3 regions of the Oliverpabstia sp. genome follow, and region 1 is predicted to be linked to each of the others. Evidence: a T-box and tRNA genes for the amino acid it is inferred to sense, from the RefSeq annotation. Region 1 holds a T-box; the other regions hold tRNA genes.
The links. The T-box of region 1 lies ahead of leuS (leucine--tRNA ligase). A T-box ahead of a tRNA ligase gene usually reads a tRNA of that ligase, here a tRNA-Leu.

Region 1 (8,807 bases):
TCCGAAATCCCTGTGCATCGGAGTTCGGGTTGCCTTCCTGATAGATTCCTTCGTACACGGCTCTTCCCAGATGTTCAATAAAAGAACCGAAGATCCTTTTGTCTACCGCGCCGGTGAGGAAATATTTGTCTACAATAATTTCAGCTTTTTTCATTGTAAAAACCTCCTGTGGTTATATAATGTGCTCTCGACATGTATTGTCTGTACTGTCTATGATTGTAACAGAACATTGGAAGAATACCAGAGGTTTTTGTCCGAAGTAATTGACTTTTTTTCCGGTGTCAGGTATGCTTTTTGTAGAAAATACGAGAGGGTGATGAAGTAATGATTTCAGATATTTCCATACAGTTTTGCGAATACAACCGCTCCAACCCAGATACTGACCGGATCTACCGTCCACAGGGGAGCGGCGATTATTTGTTTTTATTGCTGAAAACTCCGATGAAAGTTTATCAGGAGAATGGTATACTGATTACCGGAGAAAATGCCTGCATCCTGTACACACCAGGACAGATGCAGCACTATCAGGCAGTACAGAAGTTCCGGAACAGTTATCTTCATTTTGTTGCACAGGAGAATCCGGCAGAATATTTTCAGCTTCCGCAAAACCAGATATTTTATCCGCAAAATCCGGAAGAAATAGAAGAAATCATCCGCAAGCTGCAGCAGGAATACATCACCCGCGGTTCTCATACGGAAGCAATGCAGAGTGCACTGATCTGCCAGCTTCTGGTCACGGCAGCCCGTGGACTTGAAAAAGGGCAGCGACATAACCCAGAAGAAGAAGGGTTGTACCGGGATTTTCAGGCACTTCGCATGGAGATGCTCCGCCATTATGAAAAACACTGGACAACCGAACAACTCTGCAATCAGATAAACCTGGAAAAAAGTCAGTTCTACGCTTATTACCGGCAGTTTTTTCACAGTACCCCACACAACGACCTGCTACAGGTCCGTCTTGACAAGGCCAAAAATCTACTGACAAATGAAGCGCTGCCGATCCAACAAGTGGCTCTTTCCTGCGGATTTCGAAACATGTCTCATTTCAGCCGATATTTTAAACAGCAGTGCGGTTGTTCGCCAAAAGACTGGATCTCCAGCGTTTCTCCTCAATGAAAAATCACTGTTTACCGATAACAATAATCGAAAGACCAGTGGATCATTTTATAAGGCAAAGTCACACAAACCGCACAATATATGGTACAATGTAAAAAAGGAATTCTGTATATCATTCTATTTGCTATAATCAGAAGAAAGGAGACTACGCTTATGAAAAGAAAATGGCTTTTTGCTTCACTGCTCCTCACAGCAGCATTGACCATGACATCCTGTTCTTTTAAACTTCCGGTCGAATTACCCTTCAAGATTCCATTCATTACTGCAGATAGAAACACCAAACAAAACGACGAGGATCCGTCTGACCCGGAAAAAACCACTGATCCGATAATAACGGACGAACCTGAAGTTCCTGAAAATATCGACACCACGGAAAACACTCAATCAGATAATGATCATGGATCTCATACACCTGATGAGGCAGATCCTTCTCCGTCACAACCAGATGAAGACCCTGTTGATGCGCCGTCCGGTCAGGAGAATTCTGTGGACATACCGGTTCTCATGGGAGGTGCTCTTCCTTATACCGGTATGATTTCTATACTAAATGAAAATTATGAAGACGGGACTCACCGATATGACGATATGTTAGAAGACGGGATGTCTTGCATCGTTGACTATTGCTATGTCAACCCGGAAGATCTTCCAGACACTCCGGAGGCATACGCAACCCTTGCAGCAGAAAAACTGACCGACGGTGGCATATATAACATTCTTTCCGTTTACCAGGACGATGGTTATACTGAGAGTCTTTCCTATCCGGTGTATATTGTTTCCTTTACCAGCGGAAACAACGAGGATACCAATTTCTGGCTGGCATTTATGGTCATACGGGATGGATATACGTACCTGTATGCTCCCAGCGTATCTTGCAATGCGGATTATACCGCGGAAGAGCTCGGACAAGATCTTTTCCCACGTCTGTTTTTTTCCGATTCGATAGACAACTGATGCTATGAAAAAGCACCTGACTGTTATATGTTACTGTTATGTACCGTGGCAATACTTTTCTTTGAGAGCAGATGGCTTTTTCCACACAAATATGTTACACTTAACCCTGTAGTAATAATAACTGGGAGGTAGAAAAACTATGACTGAGCAGGAGAGAATGAAACAGGGGTATGTATGGCAGAATGATGATGAAAATATGAGTCTGCAGGCTCACACAAAAGCACTGGTAAGAGAATTCAACAGTATGCCACCGGAAGATATGGAAGGAAGAGAAGCACTTCTTCACGATATTTTCGGAAAAGTAGGAAAAAATGTATGGATCACTCCACCGCTTACAGCAGCTGTTGGAAAATATGTATCCATCGGAGACGGCACCTATTCTAATATGAATCTGACACTGATCGATGACTGGAAGATCACCATCGGAAAAAATGTGTTGATCGGACCGAATGTAACCTTGTGTACCACCGGACATCCCATTGATCCGGAACACCGGGGGGACGGAATGTATTCATTCCCAATCACCATTGGTGATAATGTATGGCTGGGAGCCAATGTTGTCGTTCTTCCGGATGTAACTATCGGAGAAAATTCCGTGATCGGTGCCGGTTCTATCGTAACAAAAGACATTCCGGCAAACTGTATTGCTTTTGGAAGTCCATGCAAGGTATATCGTGAGATCAATGAGCACGATAAAGAATACTATTTTAAAAACCATCGTTTTGATGAGCAGCCCTAACGAGATAAAATATGCTTCGCGAATTTATACGATTGGTATAAATTCTTTGCATCGCGAGGTGTGTTACCGGGAATGGAGTGAACAGTAACACTTTGGCTTGCTGCCCGTGTAAATAACAGGAAAGCCTTGACAAACACTGTCTTTGCAGTTAAAATATTTTATGTTTTATAAAGTATACGACCTGGAAGGGGAAGAGTAAAAGCGGTATCGTTCTTTCAGAGAGCTGTCGGTTGGTGCGAGTCAGCAGAAGAGAGCTTTGAACTGGCCCCGGAGTCCTTTTTCCGAAACATTTTCATAATTTATAGAAGATGCAAGTAAGAAAAAGCGGGAGTTCCCGTTACAGAATCCATAAGTGCATGAGGCTTATGCTTCATGAAGTAGAGTGGTACCACGGAAATAAAGTCCTTTCGTCTCTAGTTGAAAAACAGAAACAAAAGGACTTTTTATATTTCAAGCAATACCTAGGAGGAAGAAACCATGACAGTACCTTATAATCATAGGGCAGTAGAAAAAAAATGGCATGATATCTGGGAAGAACACCCGGTGAATGTGGATGATGGCAAAAAGCCAAAATATTATTGTCTGGACATGTTCCCATATCCGTCAGGAAATGGTCTTCATGTCGGACACTGGAGAGGATATGTAATTTCTGATGTATGGAGCCGCTACAAATTATTGAACGGTTACTATATCATTCACCCGATGGGATGGGATGCTTTCGGTCTGCCGGCTGAAAACTATGCGATCAAAATGGGTGTACATCCTGCAAAATCAACCGCAGACAACGTAGCAAATATCAAACGTCAGATCAACGAGATCGCAGCTCTGTATGACTGGGATCGCGAAGTAAACACCACAGATCCTGAGTTCTACAAATGGACCCAGTGGATCTTTGTAAAGATGTTTAAAGAAGGTCTGGCTTACGAAAAAGAATTCCCGATCAACTGGTGTCCATCCTGTAAAACAGGTCTGGCAAATGAAGAAGTTGTCAACGGAAAATGTGAACGTTGTGGTTCTGAAGTAACTAAGAAAAATCTGCGTCAGTGGATGCTGCGTATCACAAAATATGCAGACCGTCTGTTGAATGATCTGAACAAACTGGACTGGCCGGAAAAAGTTAAAAAGATGCAGAGTGACTGGATCGGTAAATCCTATGGTGCAGAAGTTGAATTCCCGGTTGAAGGAAAAGACGAGAAGATCACTGTATACACCACCCGCCCGGATACCCTTCACGGTGCAACCTTCATGGTACTGGCTCCTGAGCATGCCATGGCAAAAGAACTGGCCACCGATGAAACAAGAGAAGCTGTGGAGCAATATATCTACGATGCATCCATGAAGTCTAACGTGGATCGTCTGCAGGACAAAGAAAAGACTGGTGTATTTACCGGATCTTATGCAATCAACCCGTTAAATGGTGCCAAAGTACCGATCTGGCTGTCTGACTATGTATTGGCTGATTACGGTACCGGAGCAATCATGTGTGTACCTGCCCATGATGACCGTGACTTTGAATTTGCAACCAAGTTCAATATTCCGATCATTCAGGTAATCGCAAAAGATGGAAAAGAAATCGAAAATATGACAGAAGCATATACCGAGGCTTCTGGAACTATGATCAACTCCGGTGACTGGAACGGTATGGAATCTTCTGTACTGAAGAAAGAAGCTCCGATGATGATCGAAAAGATGGGTATCGGACGTAAAACCGTAAACTTCAAACTGCGTGACTGGGTATTCTCCCGTCAGCGTTACTGGGGCGAGCCGATTCCGATCGTTCACTGCCCGAAATGTGGAAACGTTCCGGTACCGGAAGAAGAACTTCCGCTTCGTTTACCGGATGTAGAATCCTACGAACCGACAGGAACGGGTGAATCTCCACTGGCTGCTATTGACGAATGGGTTAACTGCAAGTGCCCGGCCTGCGGAGGACCTGCAAAACGTGAGACCAACACTATGCCACAGTGGGCAGGTTCTTCCTGGTATTTCCTGCGTTATGTAGATAACAAAAATGACAAAGAGCTGGTATCCAAAGAAAAAGCTGACAAATATCTGCCGGTAGATATGTACATCGGTGGTGTGGAACATGCGGTACTGCATCTGCTGTATTCCCGTTTCTATACCAAGTTCCTGTATGATATCGGAGCTATTGACTTTGATGAACCATTCCACAAACTGTTCAACCAGGGTATGATCACCGGTAAGAACGGTATCAAGATGAGTAAATCGAAAGGAAACGTTGTTTCTCCTGATGATCTGGTAAGAGATTACGGATGTGACTCTCTGCGTATCTATGAGCTGTTCGTAGGACCGCCGGAACTGGATGCAGAGTGGGATGACAGAGGAATCGACGGTGTATACCGTTTCCTGAATCGTTTCTGGAAACTGGTACAGGACAGCGCAGAAGCAAATGTTTCAGAAACTAAAGAGATGGTAAAACTGCGTCACTGCCTGATTCACGATATCACAGAACGTCTGGAAAGCTTCAGCCTGAATACCGTTGTTTCCAAATTCATGGAATATAACAACAAGATGATTGACATGGCTAAGAAGACCGGTGGTATTGACAAAGAAACACTGTCTACCTATGTAATTCTGCTTTCTCCGTTCGCTCCGCACATTGCCGAAGAACTGTGGCAGGTTCTGGGTCATGACACATCCGTATTTGCAGCAAAATGGCCGGAACATGATGAAGACGCTATGAAAGATGACGAAGTAGAGGTACCGGTACAGATCAACGGAAAAACCCGTGCAGTCATCAGTATCCCGGTTGACATTTCCAAAGAAGATGCAATCGCAAAAGGAAAAGAAGCCGTTGCTGACAAACTGACAGGTACAATCGTAAAAGAGATCTATGTACCGAAGAAAATCATCAACATTGTTCAGAAATAATTAAAAACAGTAAAAGACAAGGAGGTCTGCATTGTATTTGGCAGGCCTCTTTTGCATATCACGGGATAAAGGAGGATGTTTTATGAATACGATTGAACTACTGGATGCACTGCAGCTGAAAGCCAAGAAAGACCCGGAACTTCGAAAAGCACTCTTTGCAACCCGCAGTGAGAAGAATCCTGTCGATGCTTTCTGTAAAAAATGTCAGGAAGAAGGTTATCCAATCTATACGATGGATCTGATTCAGGCAGGGGAAGAGTTTTATGCTTCCATGCGTCGCAGTACCAACGGTGGGGGAGAAAATTCGCCAAAACTGGAAGGCGAAGACGATTTTTATGAATTATTTTTCGCCACTCTGGAAAATTGAGAACATGATATGATATCTGGCGTGTTTTGTCATTGGAAAATGACATGCAATTTTTCTGATAATATAGTAGAATTTGTCGTTTTCACCGAAATTATTTGTTGACATTCGTTTAAGTTTCACAAAGCAGTTGCTGTTTTTGTGAAAACATGTTACAATCTATATAACTTTTTAAGTGACAAAAATAAAGATAATAGGAGTGGTAAATAATGTATCAGGAAGAATACAAACGCTGGTTGGCAGCAGATCTTGAGGATGCCGATCTGAACCCGGAACTGTCCAGGATCGAAGGAAACGATGATGAGATCAAAGAACGTTTCGCGGTCGCATTAAAATTCGGAACTGCTGGTCTTCGTGGGGTCCTGGGAGCAGGTACCAATCGTATGAATATTTATGTGGTCCGTCAGGCAACACAGGGACTGGCCAACTGGGTAAAAACACAGGGCGGCACACAAACTGTAGCCATCAGCTACGACAGCCGTCTGAAAAGTGATGTATTTGCAAAGACTGCTGCAAGTGTACTGGCAGCCAACGGAATCAAAGTCAGAATCTATGATGCTCTGATGCCGGTTCCGGCCCTTTCTTTCGCAACCAGATATTACAACTGTAATGCAGGTATCATGGTAACTGCTTCTCATAACCCTGCAAAGTACAATGGTTATAAAGCATACGGTCCGGACGGATGCCAGATGACAGATGATGCTGCAGCAATCGTTTACAATGAGATTCAGAAAACTGATGTTCTGACCGGTGCAAAATATATGTCTTTTGCAGCAGGTGTAGAAGAAGGACTGATCCGTTTCGTAGGAGATGACTGCAAACGTGCCCTGTATGATGCTATCGAGTCCAGACAGGTTCGTCCGGGTCTGTGTAAAACTGCAGGACTGAAACTAGTATACAGTCCGTTAAACGGTTCCGGTCTGGTTCCTGTCACACAGGTACTGAAAGACATCGGAATTACTGATATCACCATTGTCCCCGAACAGGAATATCCAAACGGTTACTTTACAACTTGCAGTTATCCGAACCCGGAAATCTTTGCGGCTCTTGAACTGGGACTGAATCTTGCAAAAGAATCCGGTGCTGACCTGATGCTTGCAACAGACCCGGATGCTGACCGTGTAGGTATCGCTATGAAATGTCCCGATGGTTCTTATGAACTGGTCAGCGGAAATGAAGTGGGTGTTCTGCTCCTGGATTATATCTGTGCAGGACGTATTGAAAAAGGCACGATGCCACAGAATCCGGTAGCAGTAAAATCTATTGTATCCACACCGCTGGCAGATGCCGTTGCAAAACATTACGGTGTGGAATTGAGAAGTGTCCTGACCGGTTTCAAATGGATCGGTGATCAGATTGCTCAGCTGGAAGCAGCAGGTGAAGTTGATCGTTTCATCTTCGGATTCGAAGAAAGTTATGGCTATCTGGCTGGTCCTTATGTACGTGACAAAGACGCAGTCATCGCTTCCATGTTGATCTGTGAGATGGCTGCTTACTACAGAAGCACCGGAAGTTCTCTGAAAGCGAGACTGGAAGAGATTTACAAAGAATATGGTCGTTACCTGAACAAAGTAGACAGCTTTGAATTCCCGGGACTGAGTGGTATGGATACTATGGCAGGTATCATGGAAGGACTCAGAAAGAATCCTCTGACCGAAATCGCAGGCAATAAAGTTGCCAGCGTAACAGACTATGAAAAACCGGAAGAAACCGGTCTTCCGGCAGCCAACGTTCTGATCTACAAACTGGAGAACAACGAAACCGTTATCGTTCGTCCATCCGGTACAGAACCAAAGATCAAGATCTATTACACCACGCTGGGTAAAGATCTGGCAGAAGCAGAAGCAGAGAAAGAAAAACTGGCTGAAGCTTTAAAACCGATCATGGCATAAGGTAACGAAAAAATACGCTGTACAAATGGGCAATACAGAGAAATCTGTATTGCCCATTTTTTCTGTTTAGATAATTTATATACCGAACGGTAAATAAATTGCTGGATTTCTGTAAGAAGGTGTGGTATTATAATAAAAGTAAATATACTATGATCACAAAGGTACTGAACAGTTAAATAAATTGTAGAAATAGAGGTGCATTCACATGAGTTGGTACAATGAAGCTATATTTTATCATATTTATCCCCTGGGTCTTACAGGTGCTCCGGCACAGAATGACTATGGTGCTCCGGCACATCGGTTGAATACCTTGTTGCCATGGATCGATCATATCCAGAAGATTGGATGTACAGCACTGTATATCGGTCCGTTATTCGAAAGCGTTGGACATGGATATGAGACTACAGATTATAAGAAACTGGATTCTCGTCTGGGAACCAATGAGGATCTTACGAACTTTGTAGCTGCCTGCCATAAAAAAGGAATCCGTGTGATTTTCGATGGTGTCTTCAATCACACCGGACGTGATTTCTTTGCTTTTAAAGATATCCAGGAACACCGGGAACATTCCCGCTATGTCAACTGGTATTGCAATGTAAATTTCTGCGGAAACACAGAGTATAATGATGGTTTTTCCTACGAAAACTGGGGAGGATATAATCTTCTGGTAAAATTGAATCAGCGCAATCCGGAAGTACAGAATTATATCTGTGATGTGATACGTTTCTGGGTGTCTGAATTTGATATTGATGGTATTCGTCTGGATGCTGCAGATGTCCTGGATTTTGACTTTATGCATGCCCTGCGCCGTACTGCTGATGAAGTAAAAGAGGATTTCTGGCTCATGGGAGAG
Region 2 (11,021 bases), on a different contig from region 1:
AGACTGCCATCTGATTGAAAAACTGGTGGAGGCGATTGAACAGGATGAAAAAATCGGAGCTGCCTATGCCAGACAGCTGCCACGGAAAGACTGCCGGCTGATGGAACAGTATACGAGACAGTTTAATTATCCGGAGAAAAGCCGGGTGAAATGGCTGGCAGACCTGCCGGAACTCGGTATCAAGACGTATTTTTGTTCCAATGTGTGCGCAATGTACAGACGGGAGCTGTATCTGCAGTTGGGGGGGTTTGTACAGAAGGCCATTTTTAATGAAGATATGATCTTTGCAGGAGAACTGATCCAAAAGGGATATGGAGTGGCTTATGCGGCAGAGGCAAAGGTGGTACATTCCCACAATTATTCGGCAATCCAGCAGTTTCACCGGAACTTTGATCTGGCGGTTTCACAGGCAGATCATCCGGAAGTTTTTGCCGGGATCCGATCGGAAGGAGAGGGGATCCGTCTGGTGAAAAAAACCGCCGGCTGGCTCTGCAGACAGGGAAAACCATGGCTGGTGATCCAGCTGGTATGGCAGAGCGGCTGGAAATATCTGGGCTATCTTCTGGGAAAGAGATATCAGAAGCTTCCAAAGTGGGTGATCCCTCGCTGTACGATGAATCCGAAATATTGGGAATAAGCGGGAAAGTTCACAGTTTTAACACAATTTTCGGATATGATAAACAGATATACAAAACGTGAAAAAGAATGTGAAGACATATAAAGGACAGGGAGAAAAACGATGAATGATGAATGGAAAATGCCGGGAACAGAACAGGAAGAAAATCAGCAGCCGGCCGGTGAAGAATCTGAAGTGACAGAGGCGACAGCTGTAAAAGAACCGGAAGCAGGGGAAACCGCAGAAGCAATGCCGGAGGCGACAGAAAGTCAGGAACCTGAAGTATCGGAGCGGGTGGAAGTGACAGAAATGACGGAAGAAGCAGCGACAAACGGTGACGGGCAGGTTGCAAAAACAGAGGAAGAAAAACCGAGATATCCGTGGGAAGCAGTGCTGGGGAAAGAGGAGAAGAAAGAACAGCCGGCGGATGTGACGGATACTCCGGTACAGCCACAGGAACAGCCGGTGCAGCAGAGTGGTGCACAGCCGGAGAATTCGCGGGAAGCAGCTTCTTATCACTGGGTAAATCCGGATTATCAGAAACGCCAGAACGGAGCGGACGGCGGAGAACGTGCCAGCCAGAATACGTATGAGAATCAGAATTACCGGGAGGATGTCAGCGGGACAGCAGATACACAAAATTACACAGAAACAGCAGCCGAATCACAGGATAACGGAGGCTGGGGACAGCCGGTCGGTGGAAATCATACAACAAAAGAGATGGAAAACAGCAGTTCTTCCGGACAGACAACCGGGGGCTATCAGAATGGTAACTGGGGCTGTGCGGGAAACAGTCAGAATAACCAGAATACACAAAATGGCGGAGCGTATCAGAGTGGGAATTCCTGGACGAGCCGGGAACAGAGTACGCAGAACGGTCCGGTGACCGGTCAGAGAAAGTACGGAAATTATACGTATTACCAGCCACAGCAGGATCAGAATCAACCACAGGACCACAGAAAACCGGGCGGAACAGGAAAAAAAGTAATAGTAACGCTTGGTCTGGCGGTACTTTTTGGTGTAGTTGCAGGCGGTATTATCATCGGATCCAGTATGATCGCGAATAAAGAAATTAAAAATGAACAGAAAACAGAGTATCAGCTTCCGACCACGGAACTGCCACAGCAGGAGAATGCTGCCGGGGACAGTAACAGTGCAGCAGGAAGCGGAAGTGATGCAACGGAGGAAGTAAGCGCAGGCACAACGGGAGAATACACCGTTGCACAGGTGGCAAAAAGTTGTATGCCGTCTGTTGTATCTATTACGAATGCGTCTGTAAAAACGGTACAGGATTTCTTTGGCGGTGTGCAGCAGTATCCGAGCGAGAGTTCCGGTTCCGGTATCATTGTAGGACAGAATGACAGTGAGATCCTGGTAGCAACGAATAATCATGTAGTAGCTGATGCAGATACTATAACGGTTGCTTTTGATGATGATGCGGTGTACGAAGCTCAGGTCAAGGGAACGGATTCCGATAACGATCTGGCGGTAGTCGCTGTGAAAATTTCGGATATGAGTGAAGATACTCTGAAATCCATTAAAGTAGTAAGCATCGGCAATTCCGATGAGCTGGAAATCGGGGAACAGGTAGTTGCCATTGGTAATGCACTGGGATATGGACAGTCCGTAACTTCCGGATGGATCAGTGCGGTGGATCGTGAAGTGACCGACGAAGACGGAAAGACAACCGGGAAACTGATCCAGACAGATGCAGCAATCAATCCCGGCAACAGCGGTGGGGCACTGCTGAATATGCAGGGAGAACTGATTGGTATCAACTCTGCGAAAGCGGCAGCCACCGAAGTAGAAGGAATGGGTTATGCGATTCCGGTATCTGTGGCACAGCCAATCCTGGATGAACTGATGAACCGCGAGACAAGATATAAGGCGGATGAAGATCATGCGGGTTATATCGGTGTGACTTGTCTGAATGTAGATTCTACTTCTGCACAGACTTACGGTATCCCACTGGGTGCCTTTGTAGATTCTGTGGAAGAGGGCGGACCGGCACAGACAGCAGGTATCCAGAAAGGTGACGTGATTGTCAAGTTTGACGGTATGACGGTTTCCGGTAGTTCGGATCTGGTTGGAAAACTGGAGTATTATCAGGCAGGAGAGACTGTGGAGGTTGTGATCAGCCGGGCACAGAACGGGGAGTATCAGGAGCAGACGGTTTCGGTTACTCTTGGAAAGAAGAGTGAGATGAAGCAGGCAGATCCCCAGCAGGGTAAGTAAGAGAATAAGTAGTATCATAGACGGACGCGGCAGGGGTTCCCGTCAGAGTCCGGCAACGTGGGCAGAGCAACTTTAAGCTAAGTCCTAAGAAGAACTAAATGCCAGTTCGCGGAGAGCCGCTCATTGTCAAGTTCTTCTAAGGACTGGATCTTAAAGCTTGCTCTAAACGCCCACAAAGTGTTGCCGGACCCTGGTGGGAACCCCTGCTGCTGTGCGTTGACGGTGGGAGAAAGTTGAAATATGGTGGGAATGGCAGGAAATAAAAGGAATGAAGGGATAGAACTTATTCAGAGGGGGAGAACAGAAGGAAAATAGGGGGAGACAGTATGCTGAAAGCTGTGTTTAGAAAAAGTTTACTTGAGGGCAAGAAGATTCTGTTTTATAATATAGGGTAGGTAACCGGAAGTACACAGGAGTGACAGGTGGTTTCGGGGACAGTGTCTCATAAAATGTGGGATGAGAAAGGGATAAACGGATGTCAGAAGACAAGGATTTATTGGAAAAAGAAAAGCAGGGGCGAGAGACTTCTGATGAAAATACGAAGGAAGATGAATACGAAAAAGTCTGTTTTATGTGTCGGAGACCGGAGAGCAAGACAGGACCGATGATCACGCTTCCTCAGAATATACATATTTGTACGGAATGTATGCAGAAAAGTTTTGATACCATGAATAACAGCAATATGAATTACGGGGAGCTGATGAGCCACATGCCCAATATCAGCATGATGGATCTGTCGAGTATTCCGAATCAGGTATCAGAGAAACAGAGAGTGAAGAAGAAAAAGAAAACGGAAGAAAAGAAGCAGGAATTTACCATGAAGGATGTTCCGCCGCCACATAAGATCAAAGAAAAATTGGATGAATATGTGATCGGTCAGGAACATGCGAAAAAGGTGATTTCGGTTGGTGTGTACAATCACTATAAACGAGTACTCAGCGCAGAGCAGAAAAATGGTGAAGTAGAGATTGCAAAGTCCAATATGTTGATGATCGGACCGACCGGAAGTGGTAAGACTTATCTGGTGCAGACGCTGGCGAAACTGCTGGATGTGCCACTTGCGATCACGGATGCGACTTCGCTGACGGAAGCAGGTTATATCGGTGATGATATCGAAAGCGTAGTTTCCAAACTACTTGCGGCAGCAGACAATGATGTGGAGCGGGCAGAGCATGGAATTATCTTTATCGATGAGATCGATAAGATTGCAAAAAAGAAGAATACGAACCAGAGAGATGTCAGTGGTGAGGCAGTACAGCAGGGGATGTTAAAGCTTCTCGAGGGCAGTGATGTGGAAGTGCCGGTGGGAGCGAACAGTAAAAATGCCATGGTACCACTGACTACAGTAAATACCAGCAATATTTTATTTATCTGTGGCGGTGCATTCCCGGATCTGGAGGAAATCATCAAAGAACGGTTAAACAAAAAGGCAGCAATTGGTTTTCAGGCGGATCTGAAAGATAAATATGACAATGATAAAAATCTGTTGAATAAGGTAACGGTGGAGGATCTGAGAATGTTCGGTATGGTACCGGAATTTCTTGGAAGACTGCCGATCATTTTCACATTGCAGGGACTCGATGAAGACATGCTGGTGAAGATTCTTAAAGAGCCACGCAATGCAATCCTGAAACAGTATGAAAAACTACTGGAGATGGACGAAGTCAAACTGGAATTTGAAGAAAATGCACTGCGTGCAATCGCAAAAAAAGCACTGGAAAAAGATACCGGTGCGAGAGCACTGCGAGCGATTCTGGAAGAATACATGCTGGATATTATGTACGAGATTCCAAAGGACGACAGTATTGGAGAGGTGATCATCACCAAAGAATATATTGAACACACCGGTGGTCCGAAGATCCTTTTAAGAGGACAGGAGCCGCTGTTGTTGCAGTAAAACGGATACAAATGGGGTTTTATATTCAAGGAGGTATGACTTATGAACGAAGATTTATTTGGCAGCATTAAACAGACGATTACGGAAACAGCAGGGGTTGTAGGAAAGAAAACAGAGGAATTTGTTGAGACACAGAAGATGCGAAACAAAGTGCGGACACTGCAAAGAGAGATACGGAAAAAATATGCAGATCTCGGTGAAATCGTATACCGGCGTTACGTAGATGGCGATACACCGGATGAAGAGCTGACCGGTCACTGTGAAGTGGTTATGGGTCTTCAGAAAGAACTGGCAGAGTGTAAAGAAAGCATGGCTGCCAAACAGGGAAAAAATGTATGCCCAGCCTGTGGAATCTCCAACCCGAAAGACGCTGTATTCTGTATGTACTGCGGTGCGGAACTTCCGGGAGAAGAGGAAGAAAAAGAGGAAGACTGGTTTACCCAGGGTTCTGTAGAAGAGACAGAAGAAGAGGAAGAGACGAAAGAAAAAGAAGGTAAAGAACCGGAGAAAGAATCTGAAGAAGTGCAGAAAGAAGAAACAGAAAAGGCAGCACCGGAACAGGATGCAGAGCAGGAAGTATGGGATGCCTGTGTGCAGAAGGAGGACGGCGATGACGAGTGAAGAAAAACTGAATCGGTGTTATGAGGCGGTGAAAGAGGGGCTGCCGTTTGTACCGAAACTGGCACTGATCCTCGGATCCGGTCTGGGGGATTATGCAGAACATGTAACAGTGGAAAAAACCATTCCATATGAGAGCATCGAAGGATTTCCACGGTCTACGGTAGCCGGACATAAAGGGCAGTTCGTATTTGCAAAGGTAGAAGGTGTACCTACTGTTATGATGCAGGGACGGGTACATTATTATGAAGGCTATCCGATGCAGGATGTGGTACTTCCGGTACGTCTTATGAAGAAAATGGGTGCAGAGATCCTGTTTCTGACCAATGCAGCCGGTGGAGTCAACGAGAACTTTCATGCCGGCGATCTGATGATGATCACGGATCAGATCTCAAGTTTTGTGCCATCACCGTTAATCGGAGCCAATATGGACGATCTTGGACCGCGCTTTCCGGATATGAGTGAAATTTACCGGAGGGAGTACCGGGAAATCATCCGGGAGAGCAGCAAATCATTGAATCTTGAGCTTCAGGAAGGAACCTATCTGCAGTTTACCGGTCCTGCATATGAATCACCGGCGGAGATACGGATGGCACGGACCCTGGGGGCAGATGCTGTGGGAATGAGTACAGCATGTGAAGCTGTGGCAGCCAACCACATGGGAATGAAAATTCTTGGAATTTCCTTTATCTCGAATCTGGCAGCAGGTTTGAGTACACAGCCGCTGTCCCACAAAGAGGTACAGGAAGCCGCCGATCTTGCAGCACCAAAATTCCGCGCACTTGTGACGGAAGTGATTCGGAGAATCGGTGAACAGGAAAAGTCAGAATAGTATAGAAAAAGGGAGAAAATAAGACTATGGAGAAAAAATGGTGGAAGGAAAGTATCGTATATCAGATTTATCCGAGAAGTTTTAAGGACAGCAACGGGGATGGTATTGGTGATCTGAACGGTATCACGGAAAGGATGGAGTATCTGGAAAAACTGGGAGTGAATGTTGTGTGGTTATCCCCGGTATATCAGTCCCCGAATGATGATAACGGATATGATATCAGCGACTATCGTGCAATCATGACTGAGTTCGGAACAATGGAAGATTTTGAACGGATGCTTGCTAAAGCTCATGAACATGGAATCAAGATCGTGATGGATCTGGTAGTCAACCATACCTCCGATGAACATCCATGGTTTATAGAGAGCAGAAAGTCTAAAGACAATCCATATCGTGACTATTATATCTGGAGAGATGGAAAAGATGGAAAGGAACCGAATAACTGGGGCTCCTGTTTCTCCGGGCCGGCATGGGATTATGATGAAGAAACGGATATGTATTATCTGCATCTGTTTTCGAAAAAACAGCCGGATCTGAACTGGGATAATCCAAAAGTCCGGGAAGAAGTATTTGACATGATGAACTGGTGGCTGGAAAAAGGAGTAGATGGATTCCGTATGGATGTTATCAGCCTGATTTCCAAACAGCCGGATCTGCCGGATGGAAAGCCGGGAATCAATGGATACGCAAGCTTTAATGAGCCGGCAAACGGTCCTCATGTCCATGAATATCTGCAGGAGATGCGTGAAAAAGTATTAAACAATGCGGATACCATTACCGTAGGCGAGTGTTCCGGTGTGACTCTGGAAGAAGCTAAAAAATACGCAAGAAGCGATGAAAAAGAGCTGAATATGGTATTCCAGTTTGAACATATGGATGTGGATGCTGATGCGGATAACAAATGGACCGATAAAAAGATGGATCTGCGCGAGATGAAAGCTGTTCTGACCAAATGGCAGAAAGGTCTGGAGGATATTGCCTGGAACAGTCTGTTCTGGGAGAATCACGATCAGCCACGTTCGGTATCCAGATATGCCGATGATTCCGCAAAATATCATGATGTATCTGCAAAGATGCTGGCAACTTGTATTCACATGATGCAGGGAACTCCTTATGTATATCAGGGAGAAGAACTTGGCATGACGAACGTTCCGTTCACATCGATCGATCAGTTCCGTGATCTGGACAGCATCAATGCTTACAGAGAACTGGTAGAAGAGCAGCATGTATTTACCGCGGAAGAAATGATGCGTTATCTGTGCCGTAAGAGCCGCGACAATGCGAGAACACCGTTCCAGTGGGATGACAGTGCTTATGCAGGATTTTCCACTGTAGAACCATGGATCATGGTCAATCCGAACTATAAAGAGATCAATGCGAAGAAACAGGTCGACGATCCGGAATCTGTATTTAATTATTACAGAAAGCTGATCGCACTGCGAAAAGAAAAAGAGATCATCGTATACGGAACTTATGATCTGTTATTGCCGGAATCCGAAGAAATCTATATGTATACAAGAACATTGGGAGAGGAAAAACTGTTGGTGGTATGTAACTTCAGTGAAAAAGAAGTAGCAGTAGAGATTCCGGAGGAATTCCGCAAGGGAAGTTATCTGATCGCAAACTATCCGGAAGGAGAAATCAAAGAACAGATGACGATTCGCCCGTATGAAGCATTTGTGCTTGAAAAATAAAAGGAAACTGTGAGGGTATTGAACAGTTATAATAAGAGATGAAAGAAAAGGTCGCTGTGTTTACAGAAAAATGTGAATGCAGCGATCTTTTTACGATTGCAGAAAATAAATATAGAACAGAAGTCAGCCTGTACAAAGACAAAAAAATAGTGCAGGAAGCGGGACTTGAACCCGCACGATATTGCTACCACAGGCACCTGAAGCCTGCGCGTCTGCCAATTCCGCCATTCCTGCACAACTTTTATTATGAAGTTCTGTTGCATCTCAACAACATAATGTACTATACATGAAAAAACACTGGTTGTCAACAGCTTTTTTGAAAAAACATAGAAAAATATAGAAAATAGAGAACTTTTATGAAATGCGTAATTGAATAATGTATTCTGACGATTCGCGGAAATTAACTGTAAAAACATTTTCTGACAGGAAACAGACAAACAAATATCGGTAACTAACACAAGTAATAGTGAAAACTGGTTTTATATTGTTTAATATAATTATAGAGAAGGTAAGGTCAATCATAGAAAAAGTTTTGCAGAAACGAAGGGAGGAAACTTTATGATGTGGAAAAAAGTTATTAGCATGCTGCTGGTCGCAGCTATGCTGGCGATGCCTATAGGCTGTGGAAAGGACGGAAACAAGGATAAAGACACAACTTCAGGAGTAGAAACGACAGATACCGGAGACGATTCTGCCGAAACGGATGCTCCGCCCAAAACACCGGTACCAAAGGAGGACAAAGAAACCAAAGAATCAGATAAAGACACGGATACCGAGAACGAAACAGATTTCTCGGACGATGATTATGAACCGGCACAGGTTACGAAAAAAGAATATGAAAGTATGTCTGCTCAGGATCTGATAGATCGTATCAAAGACGTGAAAAATATCACAGAAGACGAAGCACTGGCACTCTATTCTACATATGCTTATGCAAACTATACAGAAGACTTTTATGGCAGAGAAGAAAATATTACCGATGAAGCTTTCAAAATCCTCAAGGATGATGGCTGTAAGATTCCATATACCACAACAATCAGGGATAACATGCTCCACAGTGAGAATGCCAACGTTCGCGCCTATGCATTCACTACGATCGGAGGCCTGTTTGGCACAAGCAGTGAGGAAGAAAAGATGGCAGAAGAAGTACTGGCCAAGGAAACAGAACCTGTAGTATTATTTGCCGCTTTAAGAAGTCTTGGAGGTGCCGTGAGCAATCCGGCGGTTGCAGAGTTCGTTTTGAATATGACCGAGCACGAGAACGCCAATGTCCGGAAACAGGCAGCCCTTGCTATAGGATCTGAATGGGCTATGGGTATTGACGGCATGGTAGATGCCATTCTCAAACTGATGGGGGATGAGGATGAGGAAGTAAGAACGTGTGCATATAAGTATGCCGGAAGACTCCACGATGACCGGGTGATCGATCCGCTGGAGGAAGTTCTGAAGGACAGCAGTCTGGTTCGGTTCCACGATGCGTGCATCACTTCCCTGACCTATATGTGGTATGATTACCCCAGCCATAGATATACCAATGAAAGGGCATATCGCATAACGATAGATTATCTGTCACAGAAGCCACGCAACGGAGATATTCCATATTGGACAACGGTTGGCGCATTCAGAAGTGCTTCCAGCATGGGCACCAGCTATGAAGACTGGAAGAAAGAAGCCACCTATTTTGATGAGGCAGAAATTAATAACCTGATGCTGGATATCGTAGCGGATCAGGATGCAGACAGAAGAGGAAGAGAAATCGCAATGAAATATATCATGGAGCGTGGAGACGATGCTTCAAAAGAAAGCTTAAAGAATATCATGGAAAATATGACCGAGGATGATCCGGGGCAGTTCCTGATGTCCCACACCTATGAAGCTTTGATAAATAAAGAGTAACTATTCAGTAGCCACTGTCCCGCGAGGTGTTTTGGCATGAATACACCAAAATCCCATCACCGAAGGTGATTTTAAATGAATTTTGAATCGTAACTGTGAAGGTACTGAACGGTTACAATAAAGAATAACAGATTACCACATGGGCAATCTGTTCGCAGTACATCGGGAGGGTTCATCCCTCCCGATCTATCTTAGGTGCGCTCGAAATCTTTTATAAAGGGGGAAACATGTGTGAAAAATAAAAATATATTGCTCAGAGCCCTTCTTACAGGAACGCTCTGCATTACATCGCTGATCATATTTACCGGATGTATTGACAAGAAAGACGGAGACGGCATGGTAAATGGAAGAACGGCGGATGGAGAACTCCCGGAGAATGGGGATGCCGAACCGGTTCCCATCAAAGCCAACAAGGCCGGAAAACCGGAAATAAAAGACAGTTCCACTACAGAGGAACCGGAACAGCCGGAAGAACTGGAGACTACTCCAAAACCGGAAAAGAAAGAAGAGACAGAAGAACAGAAAGCAGAGAAGTCTCTGGAAGCTTTCCGCCAGAGCATGGAAGGAACCCTTCAGAACTTTGGAGTGGCCTTTCTTGGAGAAGTGGACGAATCCTATGCAGACCGGATACCGGAATGGATCGAAGAAAACTTTCCGGATTTTTCGGAGGAATATCCATTTGTAAAGATGATTCCTGAAGAAAGGATCATTGGAAACGAAATCGGACAGCTGTTTTGCGTTGTTCCGAGAAGCGGTGATGATCCGGTGGAGATCATAGAACAGAGGATGAACTTTGAGACTTTTGAGATGGATGAAGTAGGGCAACTGTATTCCTCCGAGACCGGAGAACCATATCTTGTGATGTGTAACGGAGTGGGAGGATATGCTACGGCTATGATATCCATGGGAACAGAAGCCGGCTACCAGGCAGACTGGTATCCCATGATGGATATGCTTGGACGCGTGGCAATCCCTGTCACCGAGTCGGATGAGCCCCAGGCTAAGGATTTTACGGATTATGCCGCCTGCGGTGCCAGCAGATTTGGAGAATGGTATGGAGATGTCAGTATGGAGCTGAAAGAAAAGGATCTGGCAGACACTAGCTGGGAACTTCAGATAGCGATGGGAAGTACAGATAGTTATGGAAACTATTTTCTGGAATTCCGAAAAGGCGGGAAATTACATATTTCGTGGTGTGAAAGAGAATATGGCGTGGACGAAGAGAACTACGAT
Region 3 (11,021 bases), on a different contig from region 1:
TCTGCTGGGAGAACTGATAGGCGCCGGAATCATGGGCCATATTGCACTCCAGGTAATCCTGAATATTGCTGTTGTTACAAATACGATTCCCAATACCGGGATTACATTGCCGTTTATCAGTTATGGAGGAACATCTGTATTGTTTTTGATGGGAGAGATGGGGCTTGCATTGTCAGTCACCAGATATTCCCGTGCTGCATAGAATAAGATAACAGGGCATGTGGGAGCAAACGAGTGAGTGAAATATGGATGCGTGGAAATGGTCCGCTGGAAGGAGAAGTAAAGGTTCAGGGATCGAAGAATGCTGCCCTGCCAATGATGGCGGCTGCAGTGCTGCATGAGGGAAGGACCGTGCTTCACAACTGTCCCCGGATTGCAGATGTGTTTGAAATGGAAGCAATCCTGCGGTCGATCGGAGTAAAGACCGCGTGGAGTGGCCATACACTGGAGCTGGACTGTAATAAGATCTGTGAGACCGGTATTCCCGGAGAAGAGACGCGCACGATGCGATCTTCCATCCTGCTGCTCGGAAGTATGCTTGGAAGATGTAAGCGGATCCGGATCGGTTATCCCGGCGGCTGTACGATCGGGGCACGTCCTGTTGATCTGCATCTGGATGCAATGAAAAAAATGGGTGTCCTGATCAGGGAAATAGAGGGGGAGATCTGCGGAGAATGTCCGGAGGGTCTTTCCGGTGCCCATATTCATTTTCCGATTTCCAGTGTGGGTGCTACGGAAAATGCTTTGCTTGCAGGTGTTACGGCACGGGGGGAAACGCTTCTTGAAAACTGTGCCCTGGAGCCGGAAATCATGCATCTATGTCATTTTTTACAGGCGATGGGAGCGGAAATCCGTGGGATCGGAACAAGAAAAATCTGGATGCGCAGAGCCGCGGCTTTGCGGGATGTGGAATATACGATTCCTACAGACCGGATCGTAGCGGGAACCTGTCTGTATGCTGCTGCAGCCACAAGAGGTCAGATCGGTCTGAAAGATGTGGATCCGCAGGAAATGAAATCTGTACTTCGGGTATATGAGAAAATGGGTGGACAATGGGAGATGAGGAGTGGTACACTAAGGGCGAATGCAGCCGGAATCCGTTTTCCGGTGGAGCAGGTGTGTACGATGCCGTATCCCGGATTTCCCACGGATATGCAGTCAATTTTGATGTCGGTGCTTCTTACAGTTCCGGGAGAAAGCAGGATCGAAGAAAGGATTTTTGAAAAACGCTTTCAGATAGTGGAAGAGCTGAGAAAAATGGGAGGCAGGATCACGGTTACCGGCAGACAGGCGGTTGTCTGTGGTGGCAGAAAACTGACGGGGACAACGGTATGTGCCAGGGAACTGCGTGGAGGTGCTGCGCTTGTGGTGGCGGGGCTTTCAGCACAGGGAGAAAGCGTCGTGAAACATGCGGAGTATATAGAACGGGGATATGAACGACCGGATCAGTTGTTCGGGCAATTGGGTGCGGTAATCAGAATAAGGGAACAGGTGGAAGAATGAAAAAAAGATTCAGAAGAATAGAGCTGACAAAAGAAGGAAAAATGATTACAGCCGGAGCTGTGGCAGCCATCGTGCTGCTGGCTCTGCTGGCATTTTTCTTTTTGTTTCGGGTGGACAAAGTGTATGTGGTGGGAAATACCAGATACACCGATGAAGAAGTAAAAGAATATGTGATGACAACACCATTGACATCTAACACGGTGCTTGCGATGTTATTTGAAAGACATAAAAATGCAGAAAATATTCCGTTTGTGGATTCTTTTGATCTTGAGAGAGTCAATGCCCATACCATTCGGATCCATGTAAATGAGAAAAAAATTGTCGGTTATATCACACAGGGAACAGAGAGGCTGTATTTTAACAAGGACGGACTTGTGGTGGAAGTGACTGCTATGGAGCAGGATGAAATTGATTCCATGGATCAGGAAGAAGAAGAACTGAATCAGTTAAAGGAGCAGGCCGCACAGGAAGCTGCCGCAAAAGAAGCGGATGCGGCACTGGAAGCTCTGACAGGAGAAAGTGCCGATACAACGGACAGGGCAGATACAGAAGATGCACAGAAAGAAGATGGTACAGAGAGTGATACGCAACAGGCAGACAGTACAGAGGGACAGGTACTGCAGGCTGTAGAGTCTGATACCGGGAATGAAAACGCGACAAAATTTAAGGCAGCAGTAACAGATGTGCCAAGAGTTATCGGCATCACAGATAAGGAAAAAGGTATCGCACTCGGAGATACGATTCCGGCGATTGCAGATGGTATCTATAATACAATTCTTGGAATCACCCGTATGGTGGAAAAGTATGAAATTCTTCCGGAGATGGTGTGTTTTGATGAGAATCAGGAGATTATTCTGGTGTATAACAACGGAAACATCCACTGCAATCTGGGAAAAGATACGCTGTTGGAGGAAAAGATTACCAGAGTAGCGGCAATTCTTCCAAAATTATCTGATTTTACGGGTATTCTCCACCTGGAAGATTATGAAACGGATATTACCAACATTATCTTTTCGAAAGAGACGCTGTATACACTGAAAATGGAAATTGCACAGATTGAGGGAAGAGACTTCGGCGAAGATACGGAAGATCCGGCGGCAGATACACAAACTGAAGACGGATCTCAGGATCCGGCAGGAGAGGGAGAGGGCAGCGCAGATTCTGCAACAGATGAAAGTGATACACAAGGAGACACCGTGACAGATCCTGATGCTTCCGGTGAAGATACAAAGACACAGGATGACAGCACACAGGACAACGGATCCGGAGACGGAAGCGATAACAGTACTACCGAAGAGGACGGGGGGATGACGGACACCGGGGCAGGAACAGAACAAAACGGTACAGATACGTCGGAGACACAGAAAACTGCGGGGGAGTAAACCGCAGGAAAACAAAATCCGGAAAAACCTTACAAAATTCGAAAAAAAACATGAAATCTGAAAAAAATAGTTGATTAATCAGAGAAGAAATTATATTATATAACCATATGTAACTCTTTAAGATAAGGCAAAAGTACCCTGAAGGGAATAAATATAAGCGCAAGCAAAAAAGGAGGAAGTACTTTGTTAGAGATTATGACAAATGAAGCGGAATCATCTGCAAAGATTATAGTAATTGGTGTAGGTGGAGCCGGTAATAATGCAGTAAACCGCATGGTAGAAGAAACAATCGGCGGTGTGGAGTTTATCGGGGTAAACACTGATAAACAGGCTTTGACTCTTTGCAAAGCTCCTACCGTATTACAGATAGGTGAGAAACTGACAAAAGGTCTTGGAGCCGGAGCAAAGCCTGAGATCGGTGAAAAAGCGGCAGAAGAGAGTATGGAAGAGATCCGTCAGCTGATGGAAGGTGCTGACATGGTATTCGTTACCTGTGGTATGGGTGGCGGAACCGGAACAGGTGCTGCACCGGTTGTTGCAGGTATTGCAAAAGAGATGGGCATCCTGACTGTCGGTGTTGTGACAAAACCGTTCCGTTTTGAGGCAAAAACCCGTATGAGCAACGCTCTGATGGGAATTGATAAATTAAAAGACAACGTAGACACTCTGATCGTTATCCCGAATGATAAACTGCTTGAGATCGTTGACCGTCGGACTACGATGCCGGAAGCACTGAAGAAAGCAGATGAAGTTTTACAGCAGGCAGTACAGGGCATCACAGACCTGATCAACATGCCGGCACTGATCAACCTGGATTTCGCAGATGTTCAGACTGTCATGAAAGACAAAGGAATCGCTCATATCGGTATCGGCGAGGCAAAGGGCGACGACAAAGCACTGGAAGCTGTACAGCAGGCTGTATCCAGTCCGTTGCTTGAGACAACCATCCAGGGTGCAAGCCATGTGATCATTAACATCTCCGGAGATATCTCCCTGATGGATGCAAATGATGCTGCAAGCTATGTACAGAACCTGGCAGGCGAAGATGCAAACATCATCTTTGGTGCCATGTATGATGATACCGCAGTAGATTCTGCTAAGATCACGGTTATTGCAACCGGACTGAATGATGCAACTGCAAAACAGGCAAGCGTAAGCAAAGCTTCTGCAGTACCTGCTCAGCCAGTACAGACTGCACAGGTAAAAGAAGCAGCACCGGAAAAACCTGCATTTTCCCAGGGTATGACGATGCCGAGTTTCCAGATGCCAAAAGCAAATCCGGGAGCACCGACCAGCAGTACTGTTCCGAGAAAAGATATCCAGATTCCGGATTTCCTGAAAAGAAGATAAAACGCAACTATTCAGTAGGTAGCATTCTGCGAGAGTACTGAACAGTTACGATAAAACAGAAAAATAAAAACCCCGGGGTGAACTCCGGGGTTTTTTGACTCTTACGTAAAAAGCAGACAGAAAGGAACAGATATGGAAAAAGAAGAATTACTGTTGATTCATGGAACAGAGTATAAAGAGATGACAAAAGAGATCCTGTATGCTGCCGGACTGGAAGCACAGATCGGAGCGAGGGACAAAAAGATTGGGATCAAGCCGAACCTGGTGGCTCCGTCGGAGGCTTTTCTGGGGGCAACAACTCATCCTGAAATTGTGGCTGGAATCATCGAATATCTGCAGGAAGCGGGATTTCAGAATATCATCATGCTGGAAGGTTCCTGGGTAGGGGATAAGACGAGAGAATCCATGCAAGTCTGTGGATATGAGAAGCTGAGCGAAATGTACAAGGTTCCATTTAAAGATATGCAGGCAGATCCCGGAGAACTGACGGAGTGCGGAGGGATGGAACTTGAGATCTGCCGGGAGGCAAAAAGTCTCGATTTTCTGATCAATGTACCGGTGATGAAGGGGCATTGCCAGACGAAGATCACCTGTGCACTGAAGAATATGAAGGGACTGCTTCCAAACCGGGAAAAACGTCATTTTCACGCGATGGGACTGCATAAACCGATTGCACACCTGGCAGTCGGGCTGCATCAGGATTTTATTCTGGTTGACAATATCTGCGGGGACTGGGACTTTGAGGACGGAGGCAATCCGGTGGAGATGAACCGTTTGATCGCCGGAAGAGATCCGGTACTGGTCGATGCATTTGTCTGCCATGAGATGGGGTATGGGGTGGAAGAAGTGCCGTATATCCGAATGGCAGAAGCGCTGGGGGCCGGATGTGCAGACTGGACACAGGCCCGGGTCCGGGAACTGAATCCACCGGTTTCACAGGTGGTAAAGACCGGAAGGAGAAAAGTAGTGGAAGTAGCGGATGCCGTAGAGGAGGTGGAGTCCTGCAGTGCCTGTTACGGGTATCTGATTCCTGCACTCGACCGGTTAAAAGAAGAAGGCGTTCTGGAAAAACTGGATACGAAGATATGTATCGGACAGGGATATCGGGGAAAGACAGGAACGCTTGGAATCGGCAGCTGCACCAGGGGGTTTGCTTCCTGTCTGCAGGGATGTCCGCCTACTGATGAGGAAATCTATCAATTTCTAAAAAAATGTATACAGGAAAAAGAAGAAAGGATATAATAAGAAAGACAGAAAACTGTCTGGAAAATAATGTTTCTATATGAAAAAACAGAAAAAGGAGGAGCATGCTGTGAAGATTTTATTTTATGATACAAAAAGTTATGATAAAGAGTCTTTTGAAGCAAAAGCAAAAGACTATCCGGATATTCAGATCGAATATCTGAAATCTGAACTGGTTCCGAGTACTGCAAAACTGGCAAAAGGATACGATGCGATCTGTGCATTTGTCAGCAGTGATGTGGGAACCGAAACGATCGATGTCCTGTCTGCGTGTGGAGTGAAACTGATTCTGATGCGCTGTGCGGGATTTAACAATGTGGATGTGGAGAAAGCGACCGCATGTGGAATCAAAGTCATGCGTGTGCCCGGATATTCCCCGGAAGCTGTAGCAGAACACGCGATGGCACTGGCACTGGCTGCCACCCGGAGAATCCACAAAGCCTATGTGAGAGTTCGCGAAAACGACTTCAGCCTTGGTGGTATGCAGGGAGTAAATTTCTACCGGAAAACAGCCGGTATCGTGGGAACCGGTAAAATCGGTGCGGCAATGGCGAGAATCTGTCATGGATTTGGCATGAATGTCATTGCCTATGATAAATATCAGAATCCGGCACTGGATTTCGTAAAATACGTATCGTTGGATGAACTGCTGGCGCAGAGCGACCTGATTTCCCTTCACTGCCCACTGATGGATGAGACCTATCATATGATCAATCGGGAATCTATCAGAAAGATGAAAGATGGTGTGATCCTGGTCAATACCTCCCGTGGTGGTCTGGTAAAGACAGAAGATCTGATCGAGGGAATCCGTGCAAGAAAATTCTTTGCAGTCGGCCTGGATGTATACGAAGAAGAAAAGAAAAATGTATTTGAAGACCGTTCCGATGAGATTATGGAGACTTCAGTGACGGCGAGACTGCTGTCCTTCCCGAATGTTATTATTACCTCTCATCAGGGATTCTTCACTTATGAAGCATTGGATGCCATCAGTGAGACAACTCTTAACAATGCAATGGCGTTTACAAAAGGGGAAAGAACAGGAAACGAAGTGGAAATTGAGTAAAAAAGCATTGAATTTCCATCGGTATTATATTATAATGAACTCGGTTTAGAAAATAGTATGAAAAAGCGTTGACGAAGAAAGTAATGCAGTCAGATCTATACAGAGAGAGAAATGTATGGTGGAAGTTTCTTATGGACAGGTTGCAGGAAAACCACTTCTGAGTTGTGCGTAGAAGGATGAGATTTCATCCGAAGCGTTACCGGGTTGCTCTGTTACAGGCAATAAGAGAAAAATAAGGTGGAACCGTGCATAATAGCACCCTTAGGTGGCAGTCTGTCATCTAAGGGTGTTTTTTCGTTACTCGGGTAATGAGTTAAAGTCTGTTCTTTCATGGAATCTTGACTACTGCCGTAATAGCGTGTTTTTCTCGCTGACAATGGTAAAAAGGAGAAGAAAAATGGTAAATTTTAAAGAAGATGAACAGTTAAAAACATTGAATCATTCCTGTGCCCATGTAATGGCTCAGGCGATCAAACATCTGTATCCACAGGCAAAGTTCTGGGTTGGACCTGTTGTTGCAGAGGGCTTCTATTATGATATTGATCTTGGAGAGGATGTAATTCGTGATGAGGACATCGAAAAGATCACAAAAGAGATGAAAAAAGTTGTAAAATCCGGCAAAAAGATCATCCGTCGTGAAGTGTCTAAAGAAGAAGCACTGGAAATGTTCGCCGATGATCCTTATAAACTGGATCTGATCGCAGATCTGGAAGAGGGAAATATCACTGTTTACGATCAGGGTGACTTTACCGATTTGTGTCGTGGACCTCACGTGGATAATGTAAAACTTTGTAAACATTTTAAACTGATTCGTCACTCCGGAGCTTACTGGAAGGGTGACAGTAAAAACAAAATGCTGCAGCGTATCTACGGTGTATGTTTCCCGACCGCAGAAGAACTGGAAGCACATCTGCAGTTACTGGAGGAAGCAAAAGAAAGAGATCACAGAAAGATTGGAAAAGATATGAATTTGTTCATGGTTGACGATCTGGTTGGACGTGGTCTGCCGATGTTCCTGCCGAAAGGATATACAATCTGGCAGGAGCTGGAAAATTACATCAAGGAAAAAGAACGTAAACTGGGTTATCTGCATGTTATGACACCTTGTGTTGGTACTGTCAACCTGTATAAGACTTCCGGCCACTGGGATCACTACAAAGAGAACATGTTCCCGCCGATGGAGATGGAAGGGGAATCTTTTGTTCTTCGTCCGATGAACTGTCCGCATCATATGATGATTTATGCAAATAAAAGACATTCTTATAAAAACCTGCCGATCCGTATCGGCGAGATTGCGCATGACTTCCGTTATGAGAGCAGCGGAACGCTGAAAGGTATCGAACGGGGAAGACATTTCTGTCAGAACGATGCCCATCTGTTTGTAACACCGGAACAGATCAAGGATGAATTTACAAAAGTAGTAGAACTGATCTTCAGTACCTATAAAGATTTCGGAATCACCAATTATCGTTGTGTACTGTCTCTGCGTGATCCGGAAAACAAAGAAAAATATCATGATGATGATGAGATGTGGAACACAGCAGAAGATGCACTGCGTGATGTAATGAACAGCATCGGAATCGAATACACCGAAGAAATCGGAGAAGCTGCATTCTATGGCCCGAAACTGGATGTCAATGTACAGCCTGCCATCGGTAACGAGATTACCCTGTCTACCTGTCAGCTGGACTTCTGCCTGCCGGCGAAATTCAATCTGTCCTACATCGACAGCAACGGAGAAAAACAGACACCGGTTGTTTTGCACCGCGCAATTCTTGGATCTCTGGATCGTTTCATGGCATACATTCTGGAAGAGACCAAAGGAAACCTGCCGACCTGGCTGGCACCTGTTCAGGCACGTGTTATGCCGGTTAAGACCGACGATGAAGGTCTGAATGCATATGCACAGGAAATCGTGGATGCATTGGAAGCAGCAGATGTCCGTGTGGAACTGGATGACCGTGCAGAAAAACTTGGGTATCGTATGCGTGAAGGTCAGGTAGAAAAAGTACCGTATCTGCTGGTTGTCGGATTCAATGAAAAAGACGACAGAACCGTTTCCTTCCGTCTGCATGGCGAAAAAGAAACTACGGTTCTGCCACTGGATACTTTTGTAGAAAAGATCAAAGCAGAGATTGCAGAAAAATCAAGAGAACACATTCACGTAAACTAATTTCAGGAAAACGGGAAGAATTATGTTTTATTGATATACAATAAAAAAATCCCCTGTGGAAGTTCAGGATTTCCAACAGGGGATTTTTTTCGGTGAATATCAATAATTAATCCAATGGATTGATTTTATTAGCAGAAATATACGTCCGTGTAAAGAAAAAGCTGCTGCATATGATGTATGCAACAGCTCGGATGCCGCTGGCCGGACTCGAACCGGCACGGCTGTTAACCGCTTGATTTTGAGTCAAGTGCGTCTGCCAATTCCGCCACAGCGGCATGAAAAACGGTTCGCTAAAACCGACCTTTATAATATCATATCAGCGGATAAAAAGCAAGCATTTTATTTTGAGATGGAAAAATAGATTTCCACTTGTATCGGAGTAAGAGAGCGGATATAATAAAAAACAGGGCTCTCTACACAGCGAAAGCAGAGCCGGAAAAAGGACTGCAAATAAGAAAACGGGGGAAAAGTGATGGCAGAACAGACAAACTGTGAGAGTTGTGCGAATTATGTATACGATGAAGAATCCGATTGCTACTGCTGCGAAGTGGATCTGGATGAAGATGAGATGTATCGGTTTTTAAGTGATACTTTTTACCAGTGTCCGTATTATCAGCTGGACGACGAATATCGGATCGTAAGAAAACAAATGTAAAAAAAGAATAAAGTCTCTGTTTCAGTTTGACAAACAAAAGATTCTTCATTAAAATTGAAAAATAGTGGTAACTGTAAAGTTATAAAGCAGTTACGGACAGTGAAAAAGAAACAGGAGAACGGAGGAAAACTATGTATCAATATCAGGATCAGAAGGAAATGCGCCGGGCCCTTAACGGCAAGATGATCGTTATGCTGGTGGGAATCATGCTGGTTATGACAGCTCTGACATCCAGCCTGTCCTACGGTATGCGGTGCTGGTCAATGGCAGGAATGGCGGACAAGGGGAATGAAGAGGTTCTGGAGGCATTAAAACAGATTGACATTACAAGCGGAACACTTCGCGCATGCAGCGTAGTATATTATATTCAGGCAGTGATCGAAACCATGGTTGGAATCTTTTGTTTCCGGTTAAACAATCGGCTGGATAAGGTTGCACTTTTGTGGAAAATGAGCCTGGGAATTCTGGGTCTCGAAGTTCTGGCGGGTGTTGCACTGACAGCAATGCATATGATCAGTCCGTTTATGATCATTTCCAATCTGCTGTTACCGTTGTTTCTGCTCTGGGCGGTTAGTGGCCTGAAAAAGGTAGCGAAAAATCATCCGGATCGTATCTATGCGGTAGAACCGAACAATCGGAAAAAAGGAAAGGAAGCAGATAAAACTTCCGTTCAACCGAAAAAAGCAGGACAGAAGAAAAGTCTGATGGAGCATGCAACACAGGTAACACCGGAGAATATCACACCACTGGAACTGACCAGGGAACTGGAGAAAGAAGATGCCAACGTAACAGAAGAGGTTCAGGAAGCATCTGAGGAAGAGGTTGCAGAAGTGACAGAAACAAAAGAAGAGAAAAAGGAAACACAGGAGCAAGAATAAGGATCAAAATTCCCTGCCATCCGGCCAATGACCGGTTGTGTGGGGAATTTTATAGTTTACGCGAGCAACGAGTCAAAGTCCGTGCCTGCACGAGACCTTGACGACTGCCGCGGTAGTTTGAGAAACTCGCGGAGCGTGTTTCTCATAGTCTATGCGAGCAACGAGTCAAAGTCCGTGCCTGCACGAGACCTTGACGACTGTCGCGATAATGTGAGAAATCTAACAGAAAGAAGGCGAGGCAATGCATTTTTTTCATTTATCCGATCTGCATATCGGGAAGCAGTTATATGGATATTCTCTGCTGGAAGATCAGGAGTGGATCCTGACAGAGATTTATGAATTGATCCGGGAGAAACGACCGGACGGTGTCCTGATCGCTGGTGATGTGTATGACAAATCAGTACCTGCAGCGGAAGCGGTTACGGTATTTGACCGGTTTCTTACCAAAGTAAGCCAGCTGGAACCGAAGATTCCGGTGCTGATCATCAGCGGGAATCATGATTCTCCGGAACGACTGGCGTTCGGTGCAAAGATTCTGAGCAGGCAACAGATCTATGTGGCGGGAACCTGTCCACAGATACCGGAAGACCATCTGAAAAAGGTCACTTTTCAAGATGAATGGGGAGAGACAGAGGTATGGATGCTTCCGTTTGTGAAACCTGGATATGTGCGAAAACTAATGGAAGAGAGCAAAAAGGAAACAGACAGAGAGGACGGAGCAGGAGAACAAAGAGACCGCGACGGGGAAACAGAGATAAAAGTGAAAAACGGATGG

Region 2: it encodes a tRNA-Leu, which carries the amino acid that the T-box ahead of leuS (leucine--tRNA ligase) is inferred to sense. The anticodon was not compared.
Region 3: it encodes a tRNA-Leu, which carries the amino acid that the T-box ahead of leuS (leucine--tRNA ligase) is inferred to sense. The anticodon was not compared.

Annotation. Positions count from the first base shown of each region.
Region 1 covers NZ_JALFPR010000156.1:791-9,597, reverse strand. The annotation lists partial or broken gene MSA64_RS11055 (alpha-N-arabinofuranosidase) at 1-154, opposite strand, end outside; gene MSA64_RS11050 (helix-turn-helix transcriptional regulator) at 325-1,116, shown strand; gene MSA64_RS11045 (hypothetical protein) at 1,270-2,067, shown strand; gene MSA64_RS11040 (sugar O-acetyltransferase) at 2,207-2,806, shown strand; T-box leader at 2,980-3,224, shown strand; gene leuS (leucine--tRNA ligase) at 3,284-5,698, shown strand; gene MSA64_RS11030 (hypothetical protein) at 5,781-6,065, shown strand; gene MSA64_RS11025 (phospho-sugar mutase) at 6,272-7,954, shown strand; partial or broken gene MSA64_RS11020 (alpha-amylase family glycosyl hydrolase) at 8,160-8,807, shown strand, end outside.
Region 2 covers NZ_JALFPR010000084.1:2,155-13,175, reverse strand. The annotation lists gene MSA64_RS05810 (glycosyltransferase family 2 protein) at 1-637, shown strand, start outside; gene MSA64_RS05805 (S1C family serine protease) at 740-2,851, shown strand; gene clpX (ATP-dependent Clp protease ATP-binding subunit ClpX) at 3,327-4,748, shown strand; gene MSA64_RS05795 (zinc ribbon domain-containing protein) at 4,791-5,369, shown strand; gene MSA64_RS05790 (purine-nucleoside phosphorylase) at 5,359-6,198, shown strand; gene MSA64_RS05785 (glycoside hydrolase family 13 protein) at 6,225-7,892, shown strand; tRNA gene MSA64_RS05780 (tRNA-Leu) at 8,043-8,126, opposite strand; gene MSA64_RS05775 (HEAT repeat domain-containing protein) at 8,451-9,788, shown strand; gene MSA64_RS05770 (hypothetical protein) at 10,020-11,021, shown strand, end outside.
Region 3 covers NZ_JALFPR010000140.1:1,042-12,062, reverse strand. The annotation lists gene MSA64_RS09830 (FtsW/RodA/SpoVE family cell cycle protein) at 1-202, shown strand, start outside; gene murA (UDP-N-acetylglucosamine 1-carboxyvinyltransferase) at 235-1,503, shown strand; gene MSA64_RS09820 (cell division protein FtsQ/DivIB) at 1,500-2,885, shown strand; gene ftsZ (cell division protein FtsZ) at 3,081-4,235, shown strand; gene MSA64_RS09810 (DUF362 domain-containing protein) at 4,368-5,477, shown strand; gene MSA64_RS09805 (2-hydroxyacid dehydrogenase) at 5,548-6,540, shown strand; gene thrS (threonine--tRNA ligase) at 6,938-8,713, shown strand; tRNA gene MSA64_RS09795 (tRNA-Leu) at 8,906-8,988, opposite strand; gene MSA64_RS09790 (DUF6472 family protein) at 9,186-9,368, shown strand; gene MSA64_RS09785 (hypothetical protein) at 9,500-10,246, shown strand; gene MSA64_RS09780 (exonuclease SbcCD subunit D) at 10,488-11,021, shown strand, end outside.